3 regions of the Bradyrhizobium sp. 2S1 genome follow, and region 3 is predicted to be linked to each of the others. Evidence: predicted binding sites of a transcription regulator. Region 3 holds the regulator's gene; each other region holds the start of a gene.
What was found. The regulator LexA, encoded in region 3, represses DNA repair genes until DNA is damaged. The targets are predictions, from matches to a motif close to TGTTCNNNNTGTGTTCNG.

Region 1 (2,269 bases), 3.4 Mb from region 3:
CTTCGTGCAGAGACCCCAAGGTGGCCCAATGAGACCCCGCATGCCCGACTGACGAGCGATATTCGCGGCTTTATCAAGTGTTCCTACAACAACAGTAGGGAGAAAGCGCCAAATCTCATCATCCACGACATAGAGAGGAAGCGGTTCCTCTTTGGAGTCACACTGTTGGTTTGAGCACACGTGCACTAATCGCCAGAACTTTCGATCAAAACTCGTGGTCACCGTCCGTAAGCGGCAAAAGGGGCAGGTCTCAATAATTCGAAAGGCATTGGGTGTATCGTCTATTTTATCTGCATCCCACTCCCCTTCGCGAAGAGCCTCCTTCCTAACCCTGTTTGGGGTTGCCGTCCCCCCAACCAAAAAGCCCAGCGAGAATGGATCGCCATCGATGTTCTCTTCGCGTCGAACGGTTTCGGCGGCTGCGAGGGCATTTGCAAAACGTTGGGTTTGTTGCAGGGAGAGAAGCCTTAGGGGAAACCGTGACCAAGCGGTTATTCCGGATGATTTGCCGCGTAAGCGATCAAGAAGTGCAGCCGTAATCAGCAATCCGAGGTAAGTTTCGGTCTTGCCGCCGCCAGTGGCAAACCAAACGATATCGACGATATCAGCTTCCTGCGACGGCTCGACGAGACATCGTATGTTCGCGAGCAAAAATGCAATCTGGAAAGGTCGCCAACTCTCGTACTTACCTCTTGCGGAGATTTGCATCGCTCGATTCATAAGGCGGAATGCTAGCTGGAGTTGGGAATCGCCCTTCAAGAGGCTGAGCCCCTCTTGAACACGAGACATCTCTTTCTCGAAGTCAGAAGCCGCTCTTGTCGCCTCATTCCGCATGCCCTCGGACCAGCCTTCGGAGTTCGCTCGCGCCTCAAGTACGTTAGTCGCCCAAGAACCAATCGCCCACGTTTCGAACTCGGACACGAGCAGTTCGCAGGACCCAATAGGATCAATTGAAAGTGTTTCGAACTTTAAGTCGGGCGGTTGTGAAGCAGGGGTCCAGTAAGATGGGCGCATTCTTGATGTGTTCGGTGCATCAGAGGTCCTAAGTCCGCTTTCAATAGCTTCAACCCCGCAGTTGATGCCAAAAGCCAAGACGCGTCGGTCATACCGAAAGCTGTCAGGCAATGAGTCGAGTTCAAATGGTTCATAATCGAGCCCTTCGACTGCCAGAGAGCACTGAAAAAGACGTCCGTTAGCGACGCCACTAGCCCGTCTTATTCGTCAGAGTGCGCCTGAGAGGCTGGCGAGCGTGGTGTAAAGCGCTGATGCGGCGTAGGATTCGGTTGCAAAGCCAACCCCATCACCTCAACCGCGAACGCCAGGCCCGCCATGACCGATGATACGATTCTGCCCTTCTCGTTTCCAGCCGTTCACGCCAAGAAAGTCACAGCTGCCTTCGATGGCGGTCGGCTGACCTCGAACGGGGGCGTGATGCTTCTGGCGATGGCCGAGCGGCGTCTCGGCTTGGCCGACAATTTGGCCCGGGTGTTCCCGGATCGGCGCGATCCGACGCGGGTCGTGCACAGCCTTGTCGATATGTTCCGCGCGCGCATGTTCGCGATCTGCTGCGGCTACGAGGACGCCGACGACCTCGATCATCTGCGGTCCGATCCCGCATTCAAGCTGGCCTGCGGACGGCTGCCGGACACGGGTCGCGATCTGTGTTCCCAACCGACGCTGTCGCGGCTGGAGAATGCTCCGCGCCTGCGCGACGTGATCCGACTGACCTACACTTTGGTCGACGCATGGATGGATAGCTACCCGCGCGAGCCGGCATCCGTCACGCTCGACATCGATGATACCTGCGATGTCGTCCACGGCCATCAGCAGCTCTCGCTGTTCAACGCTCATTATGACGAACGCTGCTTCCTGCCGATCCACGTCTACGACACGGAGAAGAGCCGGCCCGTGGCGGTCGTGTTGCGGCCCGGCAAGACGCCGGGCGGCGTCGAGGTGCGTGCCCATCTGCGCCGCCTGATACGGCATATCCGGACGCGGTGGCACAACACGCGAATTACGTTCCGTGGCGACGGGCACTATGCCCGGCCGGAGGCAATGGCGTGGTGCGAGACCAACGGCATCGACTACATCTTCGGTCTGTCCGGCACCAAGCCGCTCGCCAGAAAACTCGACGAGGCCGCCGACGACATCCGCACGCGACGCGCCATCGAGAACCTGCCGGTTCTGCGTGGCTATACCGAGACGCGCCACAAGGCCAAGTCCTGGGATCGCGAACGGCGTACCGTCGCCCGTATTGAGGCGACGATGC
Region 2 (2,269 bases), 420 kb from region 3:
CGGCCGCCGAGCGCGCCGGTCGGCGTGAAGTAGGTGCTGAAGCGGTTGTCGGTCAGCGCTGCACCGCCCTTGGCGTAGAGCAGCACGTTGTTGACGGCGTAACCGATCTGGCCGGTGAACAGGCCGAACGCGTCGATCTTGCTCTGGTTGGTGAACAGGCCCGGGAAGATCGCGCTGCCGTTGCTGCCCTTCAGGTCAGCCCAGTCGCCCTGCGCTTCGAGGCCGAACACCCAGGTGCCCGCCTGCCAGCGATAGCCGATCTGACCACCGGCGACGCCGCCCGTCGCATCGTGGCAACCATCCGATCCGATGAAAGTGCCGCCCGGGAGCTGATCCCAGCAATTGTGGCTCGAACCCCAACCGCCGTTGGCGCCGATATAGAAGCCGCTCCAGTCATAGACGGCGGCGATCATCGGCGGCGCCTTGGTATAGGGGCGGGCAGCCAGATCGGCCGCCGCCGCCGGCGCGGCGAAGGCAATCAGAGCAACGGTCGCGAGCAAAAACTTCTTCATCATCAATCCCCCGCTTCCCAAATCGGCTTCCAACTGGTCCCGAAGCACGATCTCAGACGCGAGCGCCCGCGCCATGGTTGGAATCTATACGCTGATTCAACCGGAAACGCCGTCTCCCAAATGCAACACTCGCGGAAGAAGTGCCGACAGCGCAAGGTGCTGATTTTGTTGCAAGTTTTCTGAGTGATCACCGCGAGGCAACCGCTGATCCTGTGACCGGCGGCCACGCCAACGCCGTCGCCGGCTGCTACGGCAGGTTGTGGTGAACAAAACTGGAACAATGCCGGCGGCGATGCTATATCTCGATCTCAATAATCGTGGATAACCGCGCGACGGCAAAGGCGTCGGGCCGGCGCCGGCGTATAGGGGCATCCACGACGCCTGCAACGTAAGTGGCGAAGGTTGAGAGTGGCGGCCGATGTCCGGCGCCCGGTTTTTGAGTGGAGATGATGCGATGGCGGGAAGCGTGAACAAGGTGATCCTGGTTGGAAACCTCGGCAAGGATCCGGAAATCCGGCGGACGCAGGACGGCCGTCCGATCGCAAATCTGTCGATCGCCACCTCGGAAACCTGGCGCGACAAGGGCACCGGCGAGCGCAAGGAAAAGACCGAGTGGCACCGCGTCGTGATCTTCAACGAAGGTCTCTGCAAGGTCGCCGAGCAGTATCTGAAGAAGGGCGCCAAGGTGTACATCGAGGGTCAGTTGCAGACCCGCAAATGGACCGACCAGAGCGGCGTCGAGAAGTACTCGACCGAGGTCGTGCTGCAGGGCTTCAACTCCAACCTGACGATGCTCGACGGGCGCAGCGGCGGCGGCAGCTTCTCCGATGATGGCGGCAGCGATTTCGGCTCGGCCGGACCGGTCAGCTCGGCGCCGCGCCGTGCAGTCGCCGCCGGCGGCCGCAACAGCGATATGGACGACGACATCCCGTTCTGACGGGATCGCGCCTCCCACATTTTGTCAGGCGTCACCCCCGTGAAGATCATTTCCCGGGGCGGCGGTACAACGCGCGAGGGAAGTCATTTGCGTGGATTACGAGGATAACCTCGTATCAATCTGATATTACGTGATTATCGGAAGAGGCCTTCGCGGGTTCCCCGTGCTTTGACACAGGCTGATGTGAATGATATTTACATCGGCCTGCGGCGAGCGATGCCTGGCCGCGCGCATCACCCGAGGGCCGCCATCATGAGCCTCGCGCCATTGCTCGACGCTGCGCCTGCGATCCCGCTCCATGCCTTCGCGGCGATGGCCGCCTTCGTGCTCGGCTCGATTCAGCTCGCCGCACCGAAGGGCACGCTGCCGCACCGGACGCTCGGCTGGATCTGGGTGATCCTGATGCTGATCGTCGCCGGGAGCTCGTTCTGGATCCACCAGATCCGGCTGCTGGGCCCGTGGAGCCCGATCCACCTGCTGTCGATCTTCTCGCTGGCGATGCTGGTGCTCGGCGTGACGGCGGCACGGAGCCACAATGTCCGCCGCCACAAGTTCACGATGATCGGCATTTTCTTCGGCGCGCTGGTCATTGCCGGGCTGTTCACCTTCATGCCCGGGCGGATCATGCACGCGGTGATTTTCGGCCAATGAAGGTGCGAAAGAGGGCATTGCGAAGCCGGTTCCGCCCGGTCTTCGCCAGCTCGCATTCGCCACGCAGAGCGGGCCCGCCGGGAACCTGCAATGTCGCCGGTAAGTGCATGAAAAAATGAAGGGAAAAACGGCTTGCCGGAGCCGCGTAAGGGTGGTTATCAGGCCCTCG
Region 3 (2,269 bases):
GCTGACGCGCTGTCCCTCGACGAGCTGGGTCACCAGAACGTGGCTGCCGTCGGGGAATTCGACCGCGTCATGATGGCGATCGGGCACGTCGGGCTCGACTTCGTTGAACACGCCGACGCGGAAATTCATAGTCTTGGTCCAGATCCAGCGGCTGTCGTAGCGAACGTTCTCGGCGAAAGCGAGCTCGGTGCCCGGCAGCATGCAGACCGCGACAGTGGGATCGTTCTCCGAAGCAAAGCCGCGGGTCGACGTGCCGCGGAAAGTCGTGGTGATCAGCGTCTCTCCGACAATGGCGGGGCGCGATGCCACGGCGTGCAGACTATAGTCACACATCGGATGGCTCCTCTTTTCGAGGTAGCGACCCGTGCCTCTCCTTGAGGCGCAGGCCTCTACCAGAGTGGACGATAGCAAACGAGTGTCTGCTCGTTTCTGGGCGATTGTACGACTGGCCGTCGAACGCCTCAATCACAAACGCGCTACAATGCGCGAGAGGTATCAGGGCGCATCCTAGGTGGTCCGCACGTCGCACTATCTTCCAAGGAACGATCCGATCTGTTGCTCGTTCCCGGATCGGGATGACTTTTCTTCGAATCGTCATCCCGCTCCATATGTCTGTTCGAGCATGATCTTTTCGGAAAACCGCTCCGCACTTTTCCGGATCATGCTCCGCCGCCGTCAGTATTTGCGATACAGCCCGATCAGCTTGCCCTGGATGCGGACCCGGTTCGGCGGCAGGATGCGCACTTCATAGGCAGTGTTGGCCGGCTCGAGCGCGATCGATGCACCGCGGCGGCGGAAGCGCTTCAGGGTGGCTTCCTCCTCGTCGATCAGCGCCACCACGATGTCGCCGGTGTTGGCGACGTCGTTGCGCTGGATCAGCGCCATGTCGCCGTCGAGGATGCCGGCGTCGACCATGGAATCGCCGCGCACTTCCAGCGCATAGTGCTCGCCGGAGCCGAGCATATCGGGCGGCACGCTGATGGTGTGGCTGCGGGTCTGCAGCGCCTCGATCGGCGTACCCGCCGCGATCCGGCCCATCACGGGGACGGCGACCGGACGGTTGCCGTCGTCCTCGGCGATCGGCGGCGTGCTGCTGCGCTTGCCGAGGGTGCCTTCGATGACGCTCGGCGTGAAGCCGCGGCGACCGTTGCCGCCGCCGGCGGCCAGTTCGGGCAGCTTGATGACCTCGATGGCGCGGGCGCGGTTGGGCAGGCGGCGGATGAAGCCGCGCTCCTCCAGCGCAGTGATCAGGCGGTGTATACCGGACTTCGAGCGCAGGTCGAGCGCATCCTTCATCTCGTCGAAGGAGGGCGGCACGCCGGCCTCTTTCAGACGTTCATTGATGAAACGCAGAAGTTCGTACTGTTTGCGCGTGAGCATCTCGAGCATTCCCCCGGTTGATAGCGTCGTTCGATTCCGAGACTCTTCAGGTGGGGCCTTTCAGACGGGGCCTGATCTCGGGAGCGCAATGCTCCCTAGCGGCTTCCCGATTGTAGACACCAGTACTCGAAACAAATCATGAACGGACACTATATGTTCGATATGTGTTCCGCAACCACTTAATTTCCGGTGAACGCATCAGGCGGCGCGCAATCGGCAGCCCGCGAAAACCTCAGTCGGGCAGTGTGAGGATCTCGCATTCGCTGCCCTTGGCGGCGCCGGGCGCAAACGGCGGACGTACCAGAAGTGCCCGCGCCGCAGCGAGATTCCCGAGCAGCGAACTATCCTGCTGCATCACCGGCGTGGCGATCAGCGCGCCGTCCTGGCGCTCCTCGAGACGCGCGCGCAGATAGTCCTCGCGCTGGTCGTTGGCGGCGAGGTCGCGGCCGAGCAGGGCGGTCGTGCGGACATGATGGATCGTGTTCCGGCCGCTCAAAGCCCGAATCAACGGCACCAGAAACAGGAAGGCGCAGACATAGGACGACACCGGATTGCCGGGCAGGCCGATCACCCGCATGGCCCCGAGCCGGCCGTGCATCATCGGCTTGCCGGGCCGCATCGCGATCCGCCAGAACGCCATCGCGACGCCCTCGGCCTCCAGCGACTGCTTGACCAGATCGTGGTCGCCGACCGAGGCGCCGCCGGTCGTGATCAGGATGTCGGCGCCGGCCTCCCGCGCCCGGCGGATACCGGCCGTGGTCGCGGCCACCGTGTCGGCGGCCACCCCGAGATCGACGGTCTCGGCGCCTTCGGCGCGCGCCAGCGCACGCAGCGCATAGCCGTTGGAATAGACGATCTGGCCGGGGCCGGGCTGGGAGCCCGGCATCAC

Region 1: the regulator LexA is predicted to act here: its motif matches at 1,012-1,029, upstream of HAP54_RS19450 (helicase-related protein).
Region 2: the regulator LexA is predicted to act here: its motif matches at 775-792, upstream of HAP54_RS37750 (single-stranded DNA-binding protein).

Annotation. Positions count from the first base shown of each region.
Region 1 covers NZ_CP147717.1:4,124,653-4,126,921, forward strand. The annotation lists gene HAP54_RS19450 (helicase-related protein) at 1-921, opposite strand, end outside; gene HAP54_RS19455 (IS1380-like element ISBdi2 family transposase) at 1,330-2,269, shown strand, end outside.
Region 2 covers NZ_CP147717.1:7,976,337-7,978,605, reverse strand. The annotation lists gene HAP54_RS37755 (outer membrane protein) at 1-512, opposite strand, end outside; gene HAP54_RS37750 (single-stranded DNA-binding protein) at 967-1,449, shown strand; gene HAP54_RS37745 (DUF2306 domain-containing protein) at 1,702-2,100, shown strand.
Region 3 covers NZ_CP147717.1:7,559,109-7,561,377, forward strand. The annotation lists gene HAP54_RS35670 (hypothetical protein) at 1-333, opposite strand, end outside; gene lexA (transcriptional repressor LexA) at 676-1,380, opposite strand; gene glp (gephyrin-like molybdotransferase Glp) at 1,613-2,269, opposite strand, start outside.